Regions from separate parts of the Citrobacter farmeri genome, predicted to be linked through region 2. Evidence: predicted binding sites of a transcription regulator. Region 2 holds the regulator's gene; each other region holds the start of a gene.
The links. Region 2 encodes Fur, which represses iron uptake genes when iron is present. Its sites were predicted from a motif close to ATAATAATGAGAACNACTATCAA; they were not measured.
Positions count from the first base shown of each region.

Region 1: a site for Fur is predicted at 1,865-1,887, ahead of exbB (tol-pal system-associated acyl-CoA thioesterase). Genes of this name have one in related genera too.
Region 3: a site for Fur is predicted at 1,892-1,914, ahead of feoA (ferrous iron transporter A). Genes of this name have one in related genera too.

Region 1 is NZ_CP077291.1:4,036,066-4,039,349, reverse strand. Features, by position in the region: gene yghB (DedA family general envelope maintenance protein YghB) at 1-372, opposite strand, end outside; gene metC (cystathionine beta-lyase) at 512-1,699, opposite strand; gene exbB (tol-pal system-associated acyl-CoA thioesterase) at 1,949-2,683, shown strand; gene exbD (TonB system transport protein ExbD) at 2,690-3,115, shown strand; gene I6L53_RS18885 (hypothetical protein) at 3,180-3,284, opposite strand, start outside.
Region 2 is NZ_CP077291.1:3,231,663-3,234,946, reverse strand. Features, by position in the region: gene tcuA (FAD-dependent tricarballylate dehydrogenase TcuA) at 1-570, opposite strand, end outside; gene tcuR (tricarballylate utilization LysR family transcriptional regulator TcuR) at 668-1,594, opposite strand; gene fur (ferric iron uptake transcriptional regulator) at 1,726-2,172, opposite strand; gene fldA (flavodoxin FldA) at 2,453-2,983, opposite strand; gene ybfE (LexA regulated protein) at 3,133-3,284, opposite strand, start outside.
Region 3 is NZ_CP077291.1:4,443,577-4,446,860, forward strand. Features, by position in the region: gene I6L53_RS21055 (Tex family protein) at 1-1,649, shown strand, start outside; gene feoA (ferrous iron transporter A) at 2,026-2,253, shown strand; gene feoB (Fe(2+) transporter permease subunit FeoB) at 2,272-3,284, shown strand, end outside.

The sequences.
Region 1 (3,284 bases), 800 kb from region 2:
CAGCAGACCATGTCGGTCAAACATGCAGGTCGCGCGCTGGTGATATTTCGCTGGAAGTTGCGCCAGCCAGCCTTTTACCGTTCGCGTATTACCCAGCCAGCGTCCCTGAATATAGCTAAGCCAACAACCCAGGCTGGCTGCTGTCGTCAGGATCACCAGGGTAGGGATAAAGCTCATGACGCCCTGCGCGACTAATGCGCCCGCTAATAGCAACAGGCTATCACCGGGTAAAAATGAGGCCGGTAACAGGCCATTCTCTAAAAACAGCGTGGCGAACATCACAAAGTAGACGACGCTAACAACATGTGGGTCCGCCAGCGCGGCAAAATCATGTTGCCAGAGCGCAGCGATAATATCTTGAATGACAGCCATGGACTTTCCTGTGGAACAGCGTTTACGCCTTAATGAACTTATTGTACTCCTGAACAGGCCCGAATGACTTGATCCCGGGCGCAACAAATGCAGACAATTTCTCTCGACGTGTCTGCATAGCTGTCCATTAGCGTCAATCTTACACGAGGCGGGAAAATCCGGCGGCTAAATCCGCAATCAGATCGTCAACATTTTCTAAACCAATGTGAAGACGGATCAGTGTGCCGCTGAAATCCACTCCCCCTTCCGGGCGAATTTCTGCAATCTGTTCAGGCTGATTGGCCAGAATCAGCGACTCAAACCCACCCCACGAATAGGCCATGCTGAAGAGACTGAAGTGATCCAGATAAGCGGACAGCTCGTCATTATTCAGCTTTTTATTCAGCACAAACGAGAACAGACCGCTGCTGCCCGTAAAGTCTCGTTTCCAGAATTCGTGTCCCTTACTGCCCGGTAACGCCGGATGGTTAACCCGTGCGACCTGCGGATGGGCTGCAAGCCATTCGGCAATCTTCAGACTGCTTTCATGATGCTGGCGCAGACGAACGCCCAGCGTGCGCAGCCCGCGGCTGGTCATATAGGCCGTATCAGCATCGACCATTTGCCCCATCAGATAGGCATTCTCCCGCAGTTGATCCCAGCAGCGGGCGTTTGAAACGGCGGTGCCGACCATCGCATCGGAGTGACCAATCAGGTACTTGGTTCCGGCCTGAATCGAGATATCAATACCGAAATCGAGGGCTTTAAACAGGATGCCTGCCGCCCAGGTATTATCGATCATAATGATGGCGTCCGGCGCAACGCGTCTGACGGCGGCGACAATTGCTGGTACATCGTGAACTTCCATGGTCACGGAACCCGGAGATTCGAGGAAAACGACTTTGGTGTTGGGTTGAAGATGCTTAACGATATCGGCGCCGATCAGCGGATCGAACCAGCCGGTGGTCACCCCCAGTTTGCCGAGGATTTTGGTGCAGAAATCCTGGCTCGGCTCATAGGCTGTGTTAGTCATCAGCACGTGGTCGCCCTGCTCGACAAAGGCCAGAATAGTGTTGGCGACGGCTGCGGCACCGCAGGGGAAGAGCGCGCAGCCAGCGCCGCCTTCAAGCTCGCACATTGCTTCCTGCAGCGAGAAATGGGTCAACGTGCCGCGACGGCCGTAAAAGAGTTCACCTTTAGCGCGGTTGCGGGTGGCGTGCTTTTTGGCTTCTACGGTTTCAAAAACCAGCGAAGAAGCGCGCTGAATCACACTATTCACCGAGCCCAGCGTGTATTTTTTACTGCGCCCTGCGCTGACCAGTCTGGTGTCCAGTTGTTTATCTGCCATGTTGGGTTTCCTGTTTTTATACGTCTGGATGTCTAAACTACCACGAATGACAAAATGCGCATCCCGGGGAACAGGATAAAGCACAATATTTTATCAAAATCGCTTCCCGTGACGTTTTACTGCGTAAGCGCAAGGAAAAGAAACCAAAGGTGCGGCACTATGTAAATAGTAATGAGAACGACTATCAATTCGACGTCGTTTTGATATTATTACGCTCAGAATTTGTGATTTGCGTCCTGGAGATACAGAGTGGGTAATAATTTGATGCAGACGGATCTTTCCGTCTGGGGTATGTATCAGCACGCCGATATCGTGGTTAAGTGCGTGATGATTGGTCTGATTCTGGCGTCAGTGGTCACCTGGGCTATCTTCTTCAGTAAGAGCGTTGAGTTCTTCTCCCAGAAGCGTCGGCTTAAGCGCGAACAGCAGTTGTTGGCGGAAGCCCGCTCTCTGGATCAGGCAAGCGATATCGCAGCAAATTTTGGTGCCAAAAGCTTAAGCACCCAATTACTTAATGAAGCGCAGAACGAACTGGAACTGTCTCAGGGCAGTGAGGACAACGAAGGGATTAAAGAGCGTACCGGTTTTCGTCTGGAGCGTCGCGTTGCGGCGGCGGGACGTCATATGGGGCGCGGAAATGGCTATCTGGCAACCATCGGGGCGATTTCACCGTTTGTTGGTTTGTTCGGCACGGTCTGGGGCATCATGAACAGCTTCATCGGGATTGCACAAACGCAGACCACTAACCTTGCCGTAGTCGCGCCGGGTATCGCGGAAGCTCTGTTAGCGACGGCCATCGGTCTGGTTGCCGCTATCCCTGCCGTGGTGATTTATAACATCTTTGCCCGTCAGATTGGCGGTCTTAAAGCGATGCTGGGCGATGTGGCAGCACAGGTGTTGTTACTACAAAGCCGCGACCTGGATCTGGATGCAAGCGCATCTGCCCATCCGGTACGTACCGCGCAGAAATTACGTGTAGGGTAATGTTTCATGGCAATGCGTCTTAATGAAAATCTGGACGATAACGGTGAAATGCATGAGATCAACGTGACGCCGTTTATCGACGTCATGCTGGTACTGCTGATCATCTTTATGGTGGCTGCGCCGCTGGCGACAGTGGATGTGAAGGTAAACCTGCCCGCCTCCTCGAGTACGCCGCAACCGCGCCCGGAAAAACCCGTTTATCTGTCGGTCAAAGCAGACAACAGCATGTTTATTGGTAACGATCCGGTGACGGACGAGACCATGGTGGCAGAACTGAACGCACTGACTGAAGGGAAGAAAGACACCACGATCTTCTTCCGTGCGGATAAAACCGTCGACTATGAAACGCTGATGAAGGTGATGGACACGCTGCATCAAGCGGGTTATCTGAAGATTGGTCTGGTTGGCGAAGAGGTCGCGAAAGCAAAATAATCGTTGTCGCCTCGGGTACGATGAGAGGAAAGGTCGGGTAAGGCGTGATTGCTACCCGGCTTTTTTATTGCCTGTCGCTCCGGGCCTGTACCAGACGTTCATTGAGCGCGACGGTGGTGATCGTGATTGTGCGGTAGTTCCCTTCGGCAAGTTTGCGTATCAGGCGCAG
Region 2 (3,284 bases):
CAGCCATTCCCGGTTGGATTCAAACCCGCCGGCGGCAAGGACACAGGCTCTGGCCTCAATGCGCTCGTTACCTGCCAGGGCGGCGACGAATTCGCCATTATGCAATTCAAGCGCCTGTACCGGCGTGTTGTAGCGAATCTGCACCCCCAGCTTTTCTGCGCTGCGGTAATAGGCGTTCACGAGGGCTTTCCCGCCGCCCATGAAGAAGGCATTAGTACGCGCCACGTGCAGCGCGCCAGAGAGCGGAGGCTGAAAATTAACACCGTGTTGGCGCATCCAGTCACGACACTGCGATGAGGTACGGATCACCAGACGCGCCAGCGCTTCATCGGTATTGCCTTCCGTGACGCGCCAGAGATCCTGCCAGAACTCCTCTTCGGGATAACTCTCTACCAATACATCCTGTGGCGCATCGTGCATACAACGTAAATTGCGCGTATGTTGAGAATTGCCGCCGCGCCATTCCCGTGGCGCAGCCTCTAACAGCAACACGGAGGCTCCTGCCTCGCGGGCGGTTAAGGCGGCACATAACGCGGCATTACCGCCGCCAATCACCAGTACATCCACCATCGTATACTCCATTACCATTTAACTATTTGTTAAATTTGTAATTGAAATGTATACGCACGGGTTGTGTGGGCGCTATGAGGAAAAGCTAAAGACCTGTTTAGTGAGCGTAAAGGGTTGCCCCCGGCCAACTGCCGGTTTCTACAAGTTCACGCATGACTTTTGTGAGCATCACGCGGGCGGCGAGCCCGGCGGGGGTGAGTTCATCGTCAGACAGGCTGACCAGAAAATTGGGGCGGCTGAGTACAGGATTGTGGACACCGATCACTCTTAGCGCTGCTCTCTCAAGGTGCGAAATGGCAGCGCCGGGTTGCAGCGTGGCACCGAGTCCGCTGCGAACGGCACGCATCAGTAACGCCAGGCCATCAATTTCCGTGGCGATATCCACCTTTAGTCCGTGTTCCTGACAGATGGCCTCCAGTCGGCCGCGCAGTCCGTGACCCTGACTTGGCATGATCAGCGGAATATTCGCCAGTTGGGCAGGGGTTATGGTGTCATCCGGAATATCTGCCAGCAGCTCGTGCGTGCCAATCAGAAAAAGCCGCTCTTCGAGAACCGGCCTGGCGCTCCAGCGCAGGATCTTCTCTTTCTGAAAAACGACGGCCAGATCAATCTGACGGGTGTTGATCATCCGCTCCAGGTTGCCGGAGAGGCTTTCCACCACATGCAAGCGTACGTCGGCGTAATGTTCCCGCATGGCATGAATAAACGGCATTCCGAGGATGGAGGCGGTGCTGGGGGCCATACCGACGCTGACATGACCGGACAGACGCGCATCTCGCGCCGCCAGAATCGCATCATCAGCGTGACGTAGCGCCAGCTGTGCCTGTGAATAAAAAGCCAGACCGGCGTTGGTTGGCGTTACGCCACGCGAGGTTCGCTGCAACAGACGAATCGCGAGTTCGTTTTCCAGTCGCGTCATCTGCTGGCTGAGTGCTGAGACGCCGATGTCGAGATCGAGCGCCGCGCTGCCCATACTGCCGGTTTCCACTATACGGACAAAGTAACGTAGCTGGCGAAGTTCCATTTCAATTCTCCGGACAGGGCAGGGTGAGATTTTACATTAAAGCAACATGCTGTCAGAAGCAAAGCACAGAATGGGGAATGACACGCATAAAAAAAGCCAACCGGATGGTTGGCTTTTCAGAATAATACACATTATTTCGCGTCGTGCGCGTGTTCATCTTCACGACAATCGCCTTCAGCGCAGTGGCCGTACAGATAAAGGCTGTGATTCGTCAGACGAATGCCATGCTTCGCCGCGATTTCACGCTGGCGGGCTTCAATAGAATCATCACTGAATTCGATCACTTTGCCGCAATCGAGGCAAATAAGGTGATCGTGATGATGCTGCTGCGTCAGCTCGAAAACGGATTTACCACCTTCAAAATTGTGGCGGGTAACGATCCCGGCGTCATCAAACTGGTTCAGCACGCGATACACGGTCGCCAGACCAATTTCTTCACCCATGTCGATCAGTCGTTTATATAAATCTTCCGCACTGACGTGATGGTTTTCCGGTCCCTGAAGAACTTCCAGAATCTTTAAACGAGGAAGCGTTACTTTCAGGCCAGCCTTCTTTAATGCGGTATTGTTGTCAGTCATGCGGAATCTGTCCTGTTGCTAAACGATTCACTTCATACAAGAAGTGACAGAAATTGCACTCGAGATAATGCGTTTCATTATAGGACTGCCGTGTCTAAATGAAAACTGCAAGCCTCTGGCAAATGTTAATAAATAGTCGGTATTGCCTGGAAATGAGAGCGCCACCTAAAAACTCCCGCACATTGTACAGGGATGGGCAAGAAAGTTACAAATTTGTAGCAATTATTTTGATTGGTTCTGTCTATTGATGCGGCGCAAACGTTGTCTGCGCCGCCGTACATCAGGCGTTGATGATCTCGTCCAGGTGCAGTTCTTCAGAAATCTGCTTCACCCATTTTTCCACGCGCTCAGCGGTCAGTTCCGGCTGACGGTCTTCGTCAATCGCCAGACCGACAAAATGGTCGTCATCAGCCAGACCTTTGGACGCTTCAAAATGATAGCCTGCGGTCGGCCAGTGACCCACGATGGTTGCGCCGCGCGGCTCAATGATATCGCGGATCGTGCCTAACGCGTCGCAGAAGTATTCGGCATAATCTTCCTGATCGCCACAGCCAAACAGGGCAACCAGTTTGCCGTTAAAATCAATGTCTTCGAGGGTTGGGAAGAAGTCGTCCCAGTCGCACTGCGCTTCACCGTAGTACCAGGTTGGGATACCGAGCAGCAGAATGTCATAGCCTTCGAGATCTTCCTTGCTGCTTTTTGCAATGTCATGTACATCGGCAACGTCTTTACCAAGCTGTTTTTGAATCATTTTTGCGATATTTTCGGTATTCCCGGTGTCGCTGCCGAAAAAGATGCCAGTGATTGCCATGAGTAAAGTAACCTCTTGAAACTTATTGAAATGGTGGTGGCGAATTGCCCACAGATAACGGCAATCATAGCAGAACAGTCAGGTATGCGGAAATAGCAAACGCATACGAGTGCACTCCATGCTACACGAAAGTGGGGGATGGGATGATTTCAGGCGAGATTCTGACCGCGTAGCGCCGCCAGTTGGGCCATCAGTATCTCTTCAATCAGTTCGCTGCGGCTTATCTCCCGGGATTCCGCCAGCTCATTTAGCGCGTCAACGGCTTCCGCGTTGAGTTTGAGCTCGACACGCTTAAGACCAC
Region 3 (3,284 bases), 1.2 Mb from region 2:
TGGCCATGTTCCGCGGTCGTAATGAAGGTGTGTTGCAGCTTTCGCTGAACGCCGACCCGCAATTCGATGAGCCGCCGAAAGAGAGCCACTGCGAACAGATCATCATGGATCACCTCGGTCTGCGTCTGAACAACGCGCCGGCTGATAGTTGGCGTAAAGGCGTGGTGAGCTGGACGTGGCGCATCAAGGTGTTGATGCATCTCGAAACGGAGCTGATGGGAACCGTTCGCGAACGTGCAGAAGACGAAGCGATTAACGTATTTGCCCGCAACCTGCACGACCTGCTGATGGCGGCACCGGCAGGTCTGCGCGCCACCATGGGTCTCGATCCGGGTCTGCGAACCGGGGTAAAAGTCGCGGTAGTGGATGGCACCGGTAAACTGGTCGCCACCGATACCATCTATCCTCACACCGGTCAGGCGGCGAAAGCGGCCGTGGTGGTAGCGGCATTATGCGAAAAGTACAACGTGGAACTGGTGGCAATTGGTAACGGCACCGCCTCACGCGAAACCGAGCGCTTCTTCCTCGACGTACAGAAACAGTTCCCGAAAGTGACGGCGCAGAAAGTGATCGTCAGCGAAGCCGGCGCGTCAGTCTATTCCGCGTCAGAACTGGCGGCCCAGGAGTTCCCGGATCTCGACGTCTCGCTGCGTGGCGCGGTATCTATTGCGCGTCGTCTGCAGGATCCCCTCGCTGAGCTGGTGAAAATCGATCCGAAATCGATCGGGGTTGGTCAATATCAGCATGATGTCAGCCAGACGCAGTTAGCCCGCAAGCTGGATGCAGTGGTGGAAGACTGTGTAAACGCCGTCGGCGTCGACCTGAACACGGCATCGGTTCCGCTGTTAACCCGCGTGGCCGGTCTGACCCGCATGATGGCGCAGAATATCGTGACCTGGCGCGATGAGAACGGCCAGTTCCAGAATCGTCAGCAACTGTTGAAAGTCAGTCGTCTGGGACCGAAGGCCTTCGAGCAGTGCGCAGGTTTCTTGCGTATTAACCATGGGGATAACCCGCTCGATGCTTCCACGGTTCACCCGGAAGCGTATCCGGTCGTGGAGCGCATTCTGGCGGCAACTCAACAGGCCCTGAAAGACCTGATGGGTAACAGCAGCGAACTGCGCAATCTGAAAGCCGTCGATTTCACCGACGACAAGTTTGGTGTCCCAACCGTCAGCGACATCATTAAAGAACTGGAGAAACCAGGGCGCGATCCGCGTCCGGAGTTCAAAACCGCGCAGTTTGCCGATGGTGTGGAGACCATGAACGATCTGCAGCCGGGGATGATTCTCGAAGGCGCGGTCACCAACGTCACCAACTTTGGCGCGTTTGTGGATATCGGCGTTCACCAGGATGGCCTGGTCCATATCTCATCGCTATCGAACAAGTTCGTCGAAGATCCGCATACCGTGGTGAAAGCTGGCGATATCGTGAAGGTGAAAGTGCTGGAAGTTGACCTGCAGCGTAAGCGTATTGCCCTGACGATGCGCCTGGACGAACAGCCGGGTGAAACCAATTCCCGTCGTGGCGGCGGCGGAAACGACCGTCCGGCAGCAAAAGTGGCAAAACCGCGTAGCCGTGAAGCGCAGCCCGCTGGCAACAGCGCGATGATGGATGCGCTGGCGGCAGCAATGGGTAAAAAACGTTAAGTTTGGATTATGTGCCGGATAGCGATGGAAACATCGTATCCGGCATATTGTCACTGTTCTCTCTCACCATCCCCACTGTATTTTTCACCTCGTTAACAGATGAAACCTTAATTAAACATTAACAACGTTAATTTATTAAAAATTCAAATCATTTCACCTGGCGGTTATTATTTTTGAGCCATATCAAAAATGGCGCAGATTATTATTCAAACCAACATTCCGTCACATTTAATCGGTTGAAGATAAAAACCATTCTCATTATCATTGTATTGTAGAATATTTAGTCTTTCCTTCGTTGGCTAATCATCTGGTCTCATGCCGCGCCACTTTGCCCCATGAGGTAAACATCCAGTGAGTGAGAAACAAGTAGGCTCTTATGCAATTTGCTCCAGATACTGCGTGGAAAATTACCGGCTTTGCCCGTGAAATAAGCCCTGCATACCGTCAGAAACTGCTCTCCCTCGGCATGCTTCCGGGGTCCTCATTTAACGTAGTGCGCGTCGCCCCCTTAGGCGATCCTGTTCATATTGAAACACGCCGCGTTAGCCTGGTATTGCGTAAAAAAGACCTGGCATTATTAGAACTGGAAGCGGTTTCCTGTTAATACAGTGAGTCTATAACGATGAAAAAATTAACCATTGGCTTAATTGGTAATCCAAATTCCGGCAAGACGACGCTGTTTAACCAACTGACCGGCGCCCGACAACGCGTAGGCAACTGGGCCGGGGTCACGGTGGAACGTAAAGAGGGGCAATTTTCAACCACGGATCATCAGGTCACGCTGGTCGATCTGCCCGGCACGTATTCGCTCACCACCATCTCTTCACAAACCTCTCTGGATGAACAGATTGCCTGCCACTATATTCTGAGCGGCGACGCCGACCTGTTAATTAACGTGGTGGATGCCTCAAACCTTGAACGTAATCTCTATCTGACGCTACAACTGCTTGAGCTGGGCATTCCCTGCATTGTCGCACTCAACATGCTCGACATTGCGGAAAAACAGCAAATCCGGATTGATATCGATGCCCTTTCAGCCCGTCTTGGCTGCCCGGTTGTCCCGCTGGTTTCCACTCGCGGACGCGGTATTGAAGCGCTGAAGCTGGCGATTGACCGCCACAGCGAAAATGAAAACGTCGAACTGGTGCATTACGCCCAGCCGTTGCTGCGTGAGGCCGATAGACTGGCGAACGCAATGGCAAAAGAGATGCCAGCACAACAGCGTCGCTGGCTCGGCCTGCAAATGCTGGAAGGGGATATCTATAGCCGGGCATACGCTGGTGACGCCGCGGCGCAGTTGGAGATTTCTCTGGCGCATCTGAGTGATGAGATGGACGATCCGGCGCTACATATCGCCGATGCGCGTTACCAGTGCATTGCGGCGATCTGCGACGTGGTAAGCAACACCCTGACGGCAGAGCCCAGCCGCTTTACGACGGCAGTGGACAAAATCATCCTCAACCGTTTTCTGGGTCTGCCTATTTTCCTGTTTGTGATGTACCTGATGTTCCTGCTCGCCATAAACATTGGCGGCGCGTTGGCCCCGATTTTTGATGCCGGCTCTGTGGCGATCTTTATTCATGGGATTCAGTGGATCGGCTATACCCTTCACTTCCCGGACTGGCTGACCATCTT